DNA from 2 places in the Peptococcus niger genome. Region 2 is predicted to be linked to the other one. Evidence: riboswitches for the same ligand, from Rfam matches in the RefSeq annotation. Region 2 holds a riboswitch; the other holds the start of a gene.

Region 1 (7,474 bases), on a different contig from region 2:
TGCGCACTGCTGCCGAAGCTGCCAGCGTTCCGGTGGCCCTGCACCTGGACCATGGGACCAGCTTTGAACAAGTGATTCAGTGCATTGGCCGCGGCTTTACCTCGGTTATGATTGACTGGTCAAAGCATCCCCTGGAAGAAAACATCCGGGTGACCAACCAAATCTTGCAAGTGGCCCGGCCCTTGGACGTTTCTGTTGAAGCGGAATTGGGCAAAATCGGCGGCACCGAAGACAATGTTGTTGTCAGTGAGCGGGAAGCCAGTTTTACCGATCCGGACGAAGCGGCTTATTTTGTTAAAGAGACCGGGATTCGGTCCCTGGCAGTTGCCATCGGTACGGCACATGGCCAGTATAAAGGCGAACCGAAGCTGGACTTTGACCGGTTGACCACCATTAAAGAAAAAGTGGGCATTCCCATTGTGCTGCACGGTTCTTCCGGTGTGCCGGATGCGGCTCTTAAAGAAGCCATTGCCCGTGGTGTGCGTAAGATTAATATTGATACCAACCTCCGCGAAGCCTTTACAGACGGCGTTCGTGAAGTATTGGCTGAAAAGCCGAATGAAATCGATCCGCGTAAAATTTTAGGCCCGGCGCGTGAAAAAATGCAGGCGCGGGTGGTGGAAAAAATTCGCATTTTCGGTTCAAACGGCAAAGCGTAAGGAGTCTTTAAGATGGAAAGAGAACTGGTTATTGAATTTTCGCGTGTCACGGAAGCGGCTGCGATCAATTGTACCAACTGGGTCGGCAAATTGGACAAGATGGCCGCTGACGGTGCAGCGGTAGAAGCCATGCGCCATATGTTTGAAACGGTGGCCATTACCGGTACCGTCGTCATTGGTGAAGGTGAAATGGACGAAGCCCCCATGCTTTACATTGGTGAAAAAGTCGGCCTAGGCGGCGATGAAGTGGACATTGCCGTTGATCCCTTGGAAGGCACCAACCTGGCGGCTAAAAATCAACCGGGTGCTATCACTGTTATGGCGGTTTCCGATGCCGGCGGCCTCTTGCATGCACCGGATATGTACATGGATAAAATCATCGTCGGCCCCGGCGCAAAAGGGGCCATCGACATTGAAGCATCTGTGGAAGAAAACCTTAAAAATGTGGCCCAGGCCCTGGGTAAGCCCATGGACGAGCTGACCGTCTGCTTACTTGACCGGCCCCGCCATGAGCACATTAAACAGGCCGTAAAAGCCCTGGGCGCTCGCGTTCAGCTGATTACCGACGGCGATGTATCCCCGGCCCTGTCCTGCTGCTTCCCGGAAAGCGGCATTGATATGGTCCTTGGGATCGGTGGGGCTCCGGAAGGCGTCTTAGCTGCCGCTGCCGTAAAATGCATGGGTGGTGACATGCAGGGCAAATTAGCCCCTGAAAATGACGAGCAGGTGACCAGGGCAGAGGCCATGGGCACCAGTTGTGATGAGGTCTTAACCTTAAATGACCTGGTGCGCAGCGATGATGTCATGTTTGTGGCCAGTGGGGTCACCACCGGCAGCATCTTAAAAGGCGTCAAGCGCGACGGCGATTTTATCACCGTCAACACCGTCGTCCTACGCCATAAAACCGGTACGGTGCGCTTTTTGGACAGCCGCTACCGGTTGCCAGTCAGCTAAGGTCATCATTCTTCAGCTCCGTCTCTTGCAGACGGGGCTTTTCTTCTGGCCATATAATCGGTTGGTTGCTTGGCGGTGCCCTTGTTGGAGAAAGGCCTGCCCACAGATTAACTTGGCAAGGGACGGGGACTTATGTTTAGAAGATTCTCCTGCCAATAAGCTTGACAGGCAGATAGCAATCTGTTAGAGTCAATGTACAATCCCATATAAGATGTGCGAGAGGGCGCGAGTGCGATGAGTAGGGTTTACCTGAAAGGCGGGCTCGCCGAAGTGCTATGGTGCTGGGCTTATGTCGAATAGGCATGAGACTGTCGCAAAAAGGTTGCCCAATCTTTTTGCGAGGAGCTTTCACATCAAGGGCAAAAGGTAAATTTTCAGCACCCATGAGGCAAATCCTTTTGCTCATGGGTGCTTGTTTTTTTAGGAGTAGACTGGGAAAGGATGAGTGCATGGAAGGATTTTCAAATTTTAAAGATGAGGGCGGCCGTTTAAAAATAGGGGACTGCTATGCGGCGGACCTGGCTGAGGAATACGGCACCCCCTTGTACGTCTATGATGAGCAGGCACTGCGCAAGCAAGCCCGGACCTTTGTGGACTGCTTTAACAGCGATGCCTTTACTAGCCGAATCCTGTACGCGTCCAAAGCGGCGAGTTTTACGGCCTTGATTGCCTTGGCCAAGGAAGAAGGCCTTTGCCTGGACGTGGTCTCGGAAGGTGAATTGTACACGGCCTTGGCGGTAGACTTCCCGCCGGACCGGATTATTTTCCACGGGAACAATAAATTGGACCGGGAATTACGGATGGCCTTACAAGCACAGATTGGCTTTATCGTGCTGGATAATTTATCGGAAGCCCGGCGCTTGTCCGCCCTTGCAGCTGAAGAAGCTTGCCCTGTGGATGTCTTGCTCCGGGTGAACCCGGGGGTGGAAGCCCATACGCACGCTTACATTAAAACCGCCACCAGTGACAGCAAGTTCGGCATTGCTTTGGATGAAGCGCCGGCTGTCCTGGCCGAGATTGCTGCTTTAGACCGGCTGAACTTGCGCGGGGTCCACTGCCACATCGGGTCTCAAATTTTTGCAGCGGATGCCTTTTTAAAGGCGGCCCACCTGATGCTGGACCTGATGGCGGCTTTAAAGGCGGAAGGGCTGTCCCTGGATATCTTAGACTTGGGCGGCGGCTTTGGTGTCTTTTATGAAACCGGCGATGCGCCCTTTGCCCTGGCACCCTTTCTCCGGCAATTGGCCGCGGATATTGCAGATGAAGCCCAGCAGCGGGATCTCAGCTTAAGGGAAGTCTGGCTTGAACCGGGCCGGAGCATGGTGAACGAGGCCGGGCTGACCCTCTATAGGGTGGGCGATGTGAAGCGGCTGAAAGACGGCGTCAATTATGCCTTTATCGACGGTGGCATGGGGGACAACATGCGGGTTGCCCTTTACCAGGCCGGCTATACGGCCGTTCTCGCCGACCGGTTACGGGATGCGGCGGATGAAAATTGGCGGGTGGCCGGCAAATATTGTGAAAGCGGTGACGTTCTCATTAAGGATAAGCCCTTGCCGACGCCTCAACCAGGTGATATCCTCGCCATCTTGGGCACCGGCGCTTATACCTTCAGCATGTTTTCCGGCTACAACCGCCTCCCCCGCCCGGCGGTGGTCTTTGTTGACGGCAGCCGACACCAGGCCGTCGTCCGACGTGAATCCTTAGAGGATATTTTGCGAAACGACATGACTTTATTGGCAAATGATTAAAGCGACTATAGATGCAGTAGACTTACAGAAAGGAAGATAGATATGCACGTATTTACAGGTTCAGGTGTAGCCTTGGTGACCCCCTTTAAGGACAATGGTGATGTGGATTTTGACGCTCTCGCCCGGCTTTTGGATTTCCAGCTTGAAAATGGGACCGATGCGATTGTTATTTGCGGCACCACCGGTGAAGCTTCGACCTTGACCGATGAAGAGCAGATTGAAACGGTGGCCTTTACCGTCAAGCACATTAACGGGCGGATTCCCGTTGTGGCCGGTGCCGGTTCCAACAATACCGTCCACGGGGAAGCCTTGAGCCGGTCCCTGGAAGCGGTCGGCGCCGATGCCCTCTTGCATGTGACGCCTTATTACAATAAAACATCACAAAAAGGGCTGTATGAACACTTCTCTGCCATGGCGCACAGCGTGCACATCCCCATTATTCTCTATAATGTGCCGGGCCGCACCGGGATGGACCTGAAACCGGAAACGGTTGCTCGTTTGGCAGCCTTTGACAACATTGTGGGCATTAAAGATGCCACCGGCAACTTGGCCACCACCGTGGACCTGCGCAACCTCTGCCCGCCGGACTTTGATATTTACAGCGGCAATGACGATGTGACCGTTCCGGTCTTATCTTGTGGCGGCGCCGGCGTCATTTCCGTCCTGGCCAATATTTTCCCTAAAGAAGTCCACGATATTTGTGCCTTGTGGCAGGCCGGCAAGCTGGCCGACGCCTTAGCCCTGCAGTGCCGCTTCCAGAAATTGGTGCACATTTTATTCTCCGAGCCGAACCCGATCCCCGTCAAGGCAGCGGTCCATATGCGCGGCCTGCCGGGAGGCGGTTACCGGGCACCGATGACCACCCCTGCAGATGCAACCTTGCAGGCCTTGCGGGATGAATTGCAAAGCCTGAAAGCATTGGAGGCCTAAGGATGCGGATACTTTTAAGTGGGGCCACCGGTGCTATGGGGAAAATGGTGGCGGCCCAAGCCAAAGCCGCTGAAGATGCGGAAATTGTTTTCGGCTGGACGGAAGCGACGGGTGAGACCGCCGCATTTCCCCTTTCCGCGAATATTGAGGATGCTCCGGCGGCGGATGTCTTGATCGATTTTTCCCTCCACACCACCCTGCCCACCCTGGTTGCTTATGCGCGCGCCCATCACTTGCCCATGGTCATCGCCACTACCGGCCACACACCGGAAGAACTGGCCTTGATGGACCAGGCGGCAGAAGAAGTACCTGTTTTTCACAGCGGGAATTTCAGTTTGGGCGTTCATGTGCTAAAATTATTAGCGCGCTCAGCAGCGGCAGCCCTGCCGGATTTTGACATTGAAATTATTGAAGCTCACCACCACCGCAAAGTTGATGCCCCCAGCGGAACCGCTAAAATGCTGGTTTCCGCCATTCAGGACGTGCGTCCGGACACCACCGTTATCGGCGGTCGGGATGGGCATGTCGGGGCCAGGCCGGCCGATGAAATTGGCGTCCACGCCGTTCGCGGCGGCAGCATCGTCGGCGAGCACACCGTGCTCCTGGCCGGACTGGACGAAATGATTGAAATCAAGCACACCGCCTTGTCGCGGGCCATTTTTGCCAAAGGCGCCTTGGCAGCCGCCCGCTTTGTCACATCGGCGGCGCCCGGCTTGTACGACATGGATGATCTTTTTTTAAACGACAAGTAAAAACCAACTACAGAGAGAAGGACTTTTATGAAAATTGCTATCGTTGGCTATGGAAACCTGGGCCGTGGTGTTGAAACGGCTCTTTTACAACAAAGCGATATGGAAGCCGTCGGCGTGTTTACCCGCCGCGATCCGGCGACGCTAGACAGTCGGATTCCGGCCTATGCCCTGGCAGACCTGCCCCATCATGAGATTGATGTGGCAATTTTGTGCGGCGGTTCGGCGACAGACCTCATCGAGCAATCTCCGGACATCGTTCGGCATTGCAATATTGTCGATAGCTTTGATACCCATGCAAGGATTCCGGAGCATTTCGCCGCCGTTGATGCCGCCGCACGGGAAACAGACCACGCGGCGCTTATTTCCACCGGATGGGATCCGGGGCTCTTCTCTCTGATGCGGGTCCTGGGTGCCGCCGTATTGCCGGACGGCACCGTGGATACCTTCTGGGGCAAGGGGGTCAGTCAAGGCCATTCAGATGCTGTTCGGCGGATACCCGGTGTGGTTAAAGCGGTTCAATACACCATCCCGAAAGAAAGCGCTGTCGCTCAGGTGGAGCGCGGCGAAGGTGCCGGCCTGACGCCCCGCGACAAACACCTACGCGAGTGCTACGTGGTCGCCGCTGCCGATGCAGACCGAGAGGCCATCCGCCAAGCCATCGTCAGCATGCCCAATTATTTCGATGAGTACGATACTCAGGTGAATTTTATCGATGAAGCCGAATTCAAGGCCAAGCATACGGCCATGCCCCACGGGGGACAGGTGATCCGCCATGGCTATACCTCGCCGGACACCCCCCAGGTGATGAATTTTTCCTTGACCCTGGCCTCTAATCCTGAATTTACCGCCTCAGTTAATGTGGCTTGTGCCCGGGGTCTATACCGGGCTTACCAAGAAGGAAAACGAGGCTGCATGACCATTTTTGACCTGCCCATCAGTTATTTGACAGGGCTTAGCGCAGAAGAATTGCGAAAAAACTGGCTGTGATTATTTAAATGGATAAAAAGTGCATGGCGGACAGTTAAATATATAACTTTTAAAAATCCCCTTGACGAGTCCCCGTCAAGGGGATTTTTTTAAAAAAACTAATTTAGTAATCGCGCGGAGGACATATTTAACAAAATAGTCCTCTATATACGTACTATAAATGGCAAATTTGCAAGACCCGGGATGGTTGCAAAAAGAGAAAGCATAAAAAACAGGTGAACTTGTCAGCAAAAAGAAACAAAAAAGAGTCAAATTATAAATAAGTATGTATGCATTCAATAGATAAAATCCATTTTTTAGTAATATAAAGAGTTTATTAGGGATATTTCAGGCCCATCCCTTGCAAAAGAATCTCAAGCATGCTATGATTGTATTGAAGACAGGGGATACAGATAAGAATACTAACTCTGTCCTCGGAGGGAAAACTCTTGACTGCCAAGAGCATAACCGCATTTATTGTTTTTTATAAGATATAAAAAGGAGGCTATACTATGCAAAAAGCATCATCTATCCGTAAAAACACCTTGAAAGTATTACTTCCGGTGCTCGCAATTCTAGGTATTGTCTTCGCCGCTCCTCTGGTAGCTTCTGAAGGCCCTGCTGACACCAATGCACAACCGGTTCAAACGGACGCAGTTGCATTAGGTATGTTCCACTAATATTCATAACAAAAGGCTCGGCGCTATGCCGGGCCTTTTTGTTATACTCAAACATAAAAATATAAAAACAGCGTTCGGCCCTGTAAAAACGGGTCCGAACGCTGTTTTGCTAAGATCAGCCGGCCATTAAACCGGTTACCATCCAAAATGGAATTTGAATGAGCATTAAAAAGCCCAGGCTTACGGCGGCCTTGATGCTCATGATTTTGATAAAATCTTTTAAGGGAATCAGCGCAAAAGAGAAGAAAATCAGGTACAAGGCGTATTCATAGGGCAGGAAGACCACATCGTAGGCGTTGCAAATGAAGAAGTAAACGCACAGCGGGTTGATGCCCAAGGCCAGCGCCAGTTCGGCCAAGGGCACGCTTAAGACGCTGATGATGGCCAGGGGCGTTAACAAAAAGTTGGCCAATACAATGCAGACCCAAATGAGGGCGAAGGTAATAAAAATAGAATGGCCGGACAGGAGCGGTGTTACGTTTTGGGCAAACAGTTTCCCAATGCCCAACTCGCCGGCTGTGGCACCAATGCCAAGGCAGGCGGTGATGAAGAGGACAAAGGTAAAGTCCAACCGACTGATGTCCTCCTTCTTGCCGATGTTGATGCCCGGCAAAAAGAAAAGGCAGGGGAAGATGGCAAAGGCCCACATGATTGGCCAGCCCAAAAAGCTGCCGATGACCAAAACGGCAAACAAGCCCAGGCAAACGGCCAGCGCTTTTTTCTCAGGCAGGCGCCAAGGGCCCAGGGCCCGGTATTTTTCTTCAAACAGCTCCTTGCTGGCA
Region 2 (7,474 bases):
TTCCTTCTTTTTTATGATCCAGCATAGGTACCCCCTAGCAACCGGTTAAATTCAAGCAATATTTTGTACCTGCTCGCGCAGTGCATCAATCAAGGTCTTTAAGGCCACCACCGCTTGACTGCCAGTACTGTCGTTAATCTTAGACCCGCAAGTATTGACTTCCCGGTTCATTTCCTGCAAATAAAAATCTGCTTCCCGTCCAATGGGCCCGTCGCTCTCAAAAAGTTCATCCAGCTTTTGCAAATGACTATCCAGACGGACCAGCTCTTCTTCAATACTGGTGCGATTTATAAAATAGACCAACTCCTCCAAGAGGCGCTGCTCATTATAGTCTGCTGCAACCGAGACTTCCGTCAGCTTTTCCCGCAGCTTTTCTTCTAACTTGGCATTAATGCGGGGGGATGCCTCCACTAAAATACCCAGGTTTTCTTTAAAACGTGTAAGGCGGTCTGCCATATCCGCTTTTAGCTTTTCACCCTCTGTAGTGGTCGTTTGCAGGTGATTGGCCAAGGCTTCTGCAGACGCTTGGAATAAAATAGCCGCGTCATCATCAGAAAACTCAAGGCTTTTTTCTTCCAAGACATGAGGAATCTGGAGCAGCTCCAACCACTCGCCACGCGTTAATTCACCTTGCGACACTTGTTTTTGTAAAAAATCCTGGACGGTCGCAAGCAGGGTCTCATTTATAGTCCAGTGAGATTGACCTCTTGTCAAGGCCTCAAGGCTCACTTCTATCGTTACATTTCCACGCATAATTTTTTCACTGAACTGATGGCGTAATTCAACTTCATGGGGTCGGAGCATTTGCGGCATTAAAAGACGCAAGTCCAATCTTTTGTGGTTAACGGAATGAATGGTAACCGTCACACGCCAATCGGCGTTTTCTGCCCTTCCGGCGCCAAAGCCTGTCATGCTGCGCATAGGTCCTCCTAAAAATAGTTTTATATAAGAATAGCACAAATCTTTTATTAAAAAAAGTGCTTCCATTTATTGGAAAATGGGCAGAGCCGACTATTTACTTTGGACAACTATAATGTATATTCAATTTCAATGGGGCGCAAATTTTTGCTGAGAATATTTTTTTTGGGCTTGATAATGATTTTATTTTTACGAATTAAAATACTGCCACACCGCTGAATGGCTACAGATAAGCAGTGGGCGTCATCAAGGTGGTCATGCCGTAAGACCTCGCCATGTCTATCCTTAATGGTTGAAAAAATTTGGCATCTGCCATTATCAAACAAGCGCAGGGACAAGTCCACTTCTATTTTTTGATCACTCTTACGCTGGTAAAGAAGGGGCACATCCTCATCGTTGTTGCGAATGACCTCGATGGCTTGGGAAATAATCTCTGAGAATTGATGATCCACATCATAGGTCATCAATATCCGTTCCGTCGTTGCCAATAAAATATCAAGCTTCTCATCAACAGTACGGCGATTAAATTCATCTGCATTTAAACCGATGGTAATATAACGTGAGCCATCATTCGACAGGCGTCCCTCATCTTCAATTTCTGCCGGATTTAAATAAGTGCTGAAAACGACTGTTAATTTTTCCTGGTCAAATAGCTTGACGCCTTTCTCATAAAGCAAGAGCGCCAGGCGCTGCCCGATAACTGAGTAATTAAAAGGAATATCGTATAAGAGGCCGATGTCCGCCGGAAATTCTTCACCTGTTACGTTAGGAACATGGGTTTCCGCATAGGTCAAAGCGGAAATGACCTTTGCTGTCATGTCTTCACCTCATTAATTATAAATTTAATGCCTATAGCTTCAATATACATTGTCAATGTACACATTTAACAGTATAACATACAATCTATGGAACAGTTTTATTTTATTCTGTAATTATCTTTTTTTATGACTCGTAAAAATCCCTCTAACCCATCGGGCATCCCGACCGGCTAGAGGGATTTGATTAAATCCAATTTTTTTCAAGTAAAAGTTCTAAAATTTGAACCGTATTGGTAGCGGCGCCTTTTCTAATTTGATCAAAGCAGGCCCACATATTTAACGCATGATCATTGTAGAGGTCTTTACGAATACGCCCTACAAAAATATCATCGCTTCCGGTAGCGGTAATCGGCATTGGATAAATATTATCCTGCGGTGCATCCTGTAGAACAACCCGCGGTGCAGCCTGCAAAATATCCCGCGCTTCATCCGGTGAAAGTTTTTCTTCAAATTCCAGATAAATGCTTTCCGCATGGCTTCGCATGACGGGTACACGCACGGCTGTGACGGTTATAGCCATATCCTTGTCGGAAAGAATTTTATGGGTTTCGTGAATAACTTTTGTCTCTTCTTTACTGTAGTCTGCTTCCTGCCAAACGTCGATATGTGGAATTAAGTTAAAGGCAATTTGATGTTGAAAAACATCCGGATGAATCGGTTCTCCGTTCAAAATTTGGCGAGTTTGCTCTTCCAGTTCACTTAAGCCTGCAGCGCCGGCACCTGAAACCGCCTGATAGGTGCTTAAAATAATCCGCTTAATACCCGCTTTCCGGTGCAAAGGGTTAATGGCGCCAACCAGTAGGGTCGTTGAGCAATTGGGGCTGGCAATCAAGCCTTGATGGTCTTTTGCGGCGTCACCATTCACTTCAGGTATGATTAAGGGGACATCGTCTTCCAAACGGAAAGTACTGCTGTTATCGATGACGACAGTGCCCATGGCCTGTACATCCCGTCCGAAAGCACGGCTGGCCGGGCCACCAGCAAACAAGGCGACGTCAACACCTTTAAAGACTTCCAACGTCGTTTCTTCAACCGTATACTCTTTCCCCATAAATTGCAGTTTTTTCCCCGCGCTCCGGGAGCTGGCCAACATTTTTATGGATTTGTAGGGCACTTTTCTTTCTTCAATGACTTTGAGTATTTCCTGACCAACCGCGCCGGTTGCACCGACAACAGCAAGGTTTAATTCTTTCATGGCAGACGCTCCTTTTTCGTTCTTATTAACGCAATCCTATCATGCACCAGAATAGCTGTCAAATATCAGCGCGCTGTTCTGGCAAGGAATTCACGCGTCCGTTCGTTTTTCGGATTCGCAAAAAATTCTTCTGATGACCCGCTTTCTAAAATAACGCCCTCATTCATAAAGACAATGCGATCCGCCACTTCACGAGCAAAATTCATTTCATGGGTAACAACGATCATTGTTAAACCGCTTTCTGCCAGTTCTTTCATAATCCCTAAAATACCATCTACCATTTCAGGGTCAAGCGCAGAAGTCGGTTCATCAAACAGCACCACTTCCGGATCCATGGATAAAGCCCGGGCAATGGCCACCCGCTGTTTTTGTCCGCCGGAAAGTTGACGCGGCAAGGCATTGGAAAATTCCAACATGCCCACTTGACGCAAATATTTCTTTGCATTTTCTTCTGCCTCTGCTTCAGAACGCCCCAAGGCTTTCATTTGAGCATAAGTGCAGTTTTTGAGGGCTGTCATGTTGTTAAAAAGGTTGAATTGTTGAAACACCATCCCCACTTTAGAGCAATATCGGTTTTGATCCACTTTCTTTTCCAAGATATTTTGATCTTTAAAATAAATGGCACCGCCAGTAGGCTGCTCAAGTAGGTTGATGCACCGCAAAAGTGTTGATTTCCCGGAGCCGGATGAACCAATGAGACAAACGACCTCTCCCGGCATAATCTCCATATCAATTTGCCGGAGCACTTCTCGAGGTCCGAAAGATTTTTTCAATTTTTCAATGCGCAAAATGGCTTCGCTCATTTGCCTTTACCTTCCTTCCCGAGACGGCTCACATAGGCACTTCCGTCTAAATCTACCAGCAATTCATAATGATCGCTGCCATCCATCTTGCGTTGGACTAGGGCCAAGATCCGCGTCGTCAGCAGGGTCAATACCAGGTAAATGACGGAAGCAATCAAGAAAGGAGGGCCTACATTGAACATCGCCCCACCTATGGTTTGCGAGGTGTAGAAAATTTCTGTTACGCCAATAATGGATAAGACGCAGCTGTCCTTCATGTTGATAATGAATTCATTCCCGATGGTCGGTAAAATATTGCGAAGGGCCTGGGGTAAAATAATCCCTTTCATCGTTTGCCAATGGCTTAATCCAACAGAATGTGCCGCTTCATACTGGCCGTCATCAACGGAGATAATCCCACTGCGTACAATTTCCGCCATATAAGCGCCGGTATTAATGGTAATGATTAACAAGCCGGCGGTTAAAATATTTAATTTAACGCCAAAAAGGCTTGCAGCAATCCCAAAATAAATAAACATGGCCTGTACCATCATCGGCGTACTGCGGAAAAATTCAACATAGCAGGTGGTTAAAAAACGACCGATTTTATATAAGACCACCAACAGCTGGTTGGACTGACGCTCAATGGGGATCACCCGATACATGCCGATAAGCATGCCAATCAGCAACCCCACCAAGGTGCCAACCACAGCTAAGAGCAAGGTTACCCCAATGCCGCGCAAGTACCACTGGCTGTAATTCGCTAAAATATCCGGAATAGGTTCGAATAATGCCATTATTGCCTTCCTTTCAGAAAAGAGAGACTGCCCTTTTTAAAGGGCAGTCCGCCGTACATGTATTGATTAGGCAGCCGGTTGATCTTTAATCGCTTTCTCCATAATGGCTTCGCGATCTTTATCGCTGATGTTTTTCAAAGCGTTATTAACGGCTTCCAAAAGCGCATCGTTACCTTTTTTAACGGCTGCTGCAATGGCAATATCGTTAGGATCGGTTTTGAAGGCATTGTCCTTGTCAAACTCAACAAAGGTAAATTCCGGGATGGCGTTTTGAGCGGATAACCCTTCAACCTTTTCAGATACATAGCCATCAATGATACCGGATTTTAAGGCCTCCCGCATGGTGCTGAAATCTTTCATCGGTTTTTGAATATCGGCTTCGGTCAACTGCTGTAAGGCAGTGGCATGGAAGGTATTCACCTGAGCGGTAATTTTAGCATCTTTGAAGTCACTCTTGGTTTTGGCTTTTGCCAAGGGACTGTCTTTTTTAACCACAATAACCAATTGGCTTAAATAATAGGGCTCGGAAAAATTAACCGTTTCACGACGTTTGGCTGTCGGGCTCATGCCGGCCATCACCAGGTCAGCTGTACCCGATTGAACGGCCGGAGACAGAGAATCCCACGGTAATTTAACAACTTCAAGTTTCAAGCCGAGGTCTTTTGCGATTAATTGAGCAATTTGAATATCATAGCCATTGGCGTAGGTATTGCTGCCTTTAATCGGGGCAGCATTGTTGCTGTCGTCCACCTGTGTCCAGTTAAACGGCGGGTATTGAGCTTCCATAGCAATCAAAAGTTTTCCTTTTTCAACAGTGGCCAAACCGGTGCTGTCGGATGCAGCAGCGGATGTTGCTTCTGATGAAGCATTACCACCATTGTCATTTCCGCAAGCCACCACAGATACTGCGAGTGCCATTGCAAGTACAGTAGCCAACATTTTCTTGAGTTTCATTTTTTATCGCTCCTCCTTTTTTTATCATATAAAAACACCACAATTGCTTGTGGTGTAATGCATCAGTTTGCAGCACAACAATGTGGATGTACATTGACAGCCCTAGACCTATTTGATCCAGTTCCAAGAAGATATGAAAAAAGCATTTCCTCTTTCGGCGATGACACCTTTTGTACTGTTTCATCAGCGCTTTTTTCGCCTCCGCAGCCGACTCATTGTCATCGCAACCTCTGCATTACATATGATATTGGTTAAAGGCTACCACACATTGGGGGCTACGTCAAATGAATTTAGACATAATTTTACCAATTCAGTCATATTATCTTATATAATCTATAAATGCTGAGTCTGAAGCTGGAGGGGAGCCCCCATTGACAAGAGGGGACGCTGAAAGGGATCCTTGTTCACAGCAGTTAAGCGAAGGGTCTTCAAAGCATCTGCTGAAAAGCACTCGGTTGCTGCACCAAGTGCCCATGCGTGAACACTGGGATGTGGCCAATAGTGTTCAATTAAAGTCTCCAACAGCTTGTTCCGTTGCAGGGCATCGCCAGCTTTTTCTGCGTACTTGGTCAAGGGTGGCAAGCTGATCACAACTTTTTGGCCAAGGGCATCACACAAGGAAAGACGTTCCTCAAGCCGGTGTAAATTTGCAATCCAGAGGTATTTATCCGATGCCCTATAGGCCTCTCCATTTTTTACCAACTCTGAAGTGATCTTACTTAATGTTAGGCCTTGGTCGCTTTGGAAATCGGCCAGAGACGGGATGCCAAAGGAAATCATCCAATGATCCATCAGCCTGTCATTTTGAATAGCTTGAACCTCTAGACGATAAAGTGTGGGTTCTGAATCGCGCCAGGTTTCCAAGACCTTACAGGGAACAGCAATCCGGTCACCGGAAGAGTAGGCCAATTCCTTGCCTTCTTCATCAACAACAAACAGGTGCAGGCTGCCAAGGTCCCCCAGGGTTTTTATCGTAAAAATGAGTTGATCATCTGCGCGTATCGCCTGGCAGCCGACAATATAAGCCCATGGCGTTGTACAAATACCAAGGTCACCAAATATTCCCATGCCTGGCCATCCAAGGGGCTCGGCCAGTTGAGACCAGGTCTCTTCCGATAAATTCATCGGCGGCAAAAGCGGACAACTGCCGCCTTCCGGGACTTGTTCAAATTCTATGCGAATCTCATTATCTCCCACTTGCAAGAGGTCATTACAAGCCACTGAAAAGGCTGTATGCCGGGTGTAGTAGACATGCGCTAAAATATTATTGATATAGACACGGGCCGGAATAGACAGACTTTCGCTGTAGAAAACACAACGTTGCTGTAAAAAGGCAGCAGGCAAGATAAAGCGACGGTGGAGAGTCCGCCTTGCACCAAGCTGGTCAACCCTAATCCCCTTTTCCATCGGCACAGAGATACCGGCCGAAGCCTTATCCTGCAACCAGTAGCCGCCCAATGATAAAACCATTCTGGTTGCCGAAGGTTCCATATAAATGCCCCCTTCCGCCATTGTCAACCCCTCGGAAGTTGCCCACCATCTGCGTAGGCTTCTAGGAGTGGAATAACCTTGGCACATGCGCGGCCTCGATGGCTGATGGCATTCTTTTCTTCTGCAGACATCTCTGCCAATGACTTCATATAGGTCGGTACAAAAAACAGGGGATCGTAGCCAAAGCCACCACTGCCAGCAGCCTGGTGAAGAATAACCCCGTCCAGCTGACCTCGAACAAAAATCGGCTTTTCATCTGGTAAGGTCAGGGCCATGACACAGGTAAAATGCGCTTGCCGCTTTTCTGTCGGAACAGCTGCCATTTTTTTCAAGAGCAAGGCATTGTTGGCCGCGTCGTCATGATCCAATCCTGCAAAGCGGGCAGAATAAATACCAGGCGCACCGTCCAACGCATCTACTTCCAAACCTGAATCATCTGCTAGAGCCAATTGGCCGGTTAAGTTTGCCACGGTCTGTGCCTTAATGGCGGCATTCTCGGCAAAGGTCTTGCCATTTTCA

Evidence for each region. Region 2 has a riboswitch for lysine ahead of BLQ16_RS00710 (transporter substrate-binding domain-containing protein). Riboswitches for the same ligand answer to the same signal wherever they lie in the genome.
Region 1: another riboswitch for lysine. It lies ahead of lysA (diaminopimelate decarboxylase); the one in region 2 lies ahead of BLQ16_RS00710 (transporter substrate-binding domain-containing protein).

Annotation. Positions count from the first base shown of each region.
Region 1 is NZ_FNAF01000005.1:75,376-82,849, forward strand. It holds gene BLQ16_RS05465 (class II fructose-1,6-bisphosphate aldolase) at 1-659, shown strand, start outside; gene glpX (class II fructose-bisphosphatase) at 672-1,613, shown strand; lysine riboswitch at 1,823-1,969, shown strand; gene lysA (diaminopimelate decarboxylase) at 2,063-3,364, shown strand; gene dapA (4-hydroxy-tetrahydrodipicolinate synthase) at 3,407-4,294, shown strand; gene dapB (4-hydroxy-tetrahydrodipicolinate reductase) at 4,297-5,046, shown strand; gene BLQ16_RS05490 (diaminopimelate dehydrogenase) at 5,074-6,033, shown strand; gene BLQ16_RS09640 (hypothetical protein) at 6,525-6,692, shown strand; gene BLQ16_RS05495 (SLC13 family permease) at 6,808-7,474, opposite strand, start outside.
Region 2 is NZ_FNAF01000001.1:134,268-141,741, forward strand. It holds gene gmk (guanylate kinase) at 1-25, opposite strand, end outside; gene BLQ16_RS00685 (YicC/YloC family endoribonuclease) at 52-921, opposite strand; gene BLQ16_RS00690 (hypothetical protein) at 1,029-1,736, opposite strand; gene BLQ16_RS00695 (aspartate-semialdehyde dehydrogenase) at 1,921-2,931, opposite strand; gene BLQ16_RS00700 (amino acid ABC transporter ATP-binding protein) at 2,997-3,734, opposite strand; gene BLQ16_RS00705 (amino acid ABC transporter permease) at 3,731-4,510, opposite strand; gene BLQ16_RS00710 (transporter substrate-binding domain-containing protein) at 4,577-5,464, opposite strand; lysine riboswitch at 5,527-5,705, opposite strand; gene BLQ16_RS00715 (glycoside hydrolase family 2 protein) at 5,798-6,955, opposite strand; gene BLQ16_RS00720 (XTP/dITP diphosphatase) at 6,979-7,474, opposite strand, start outside.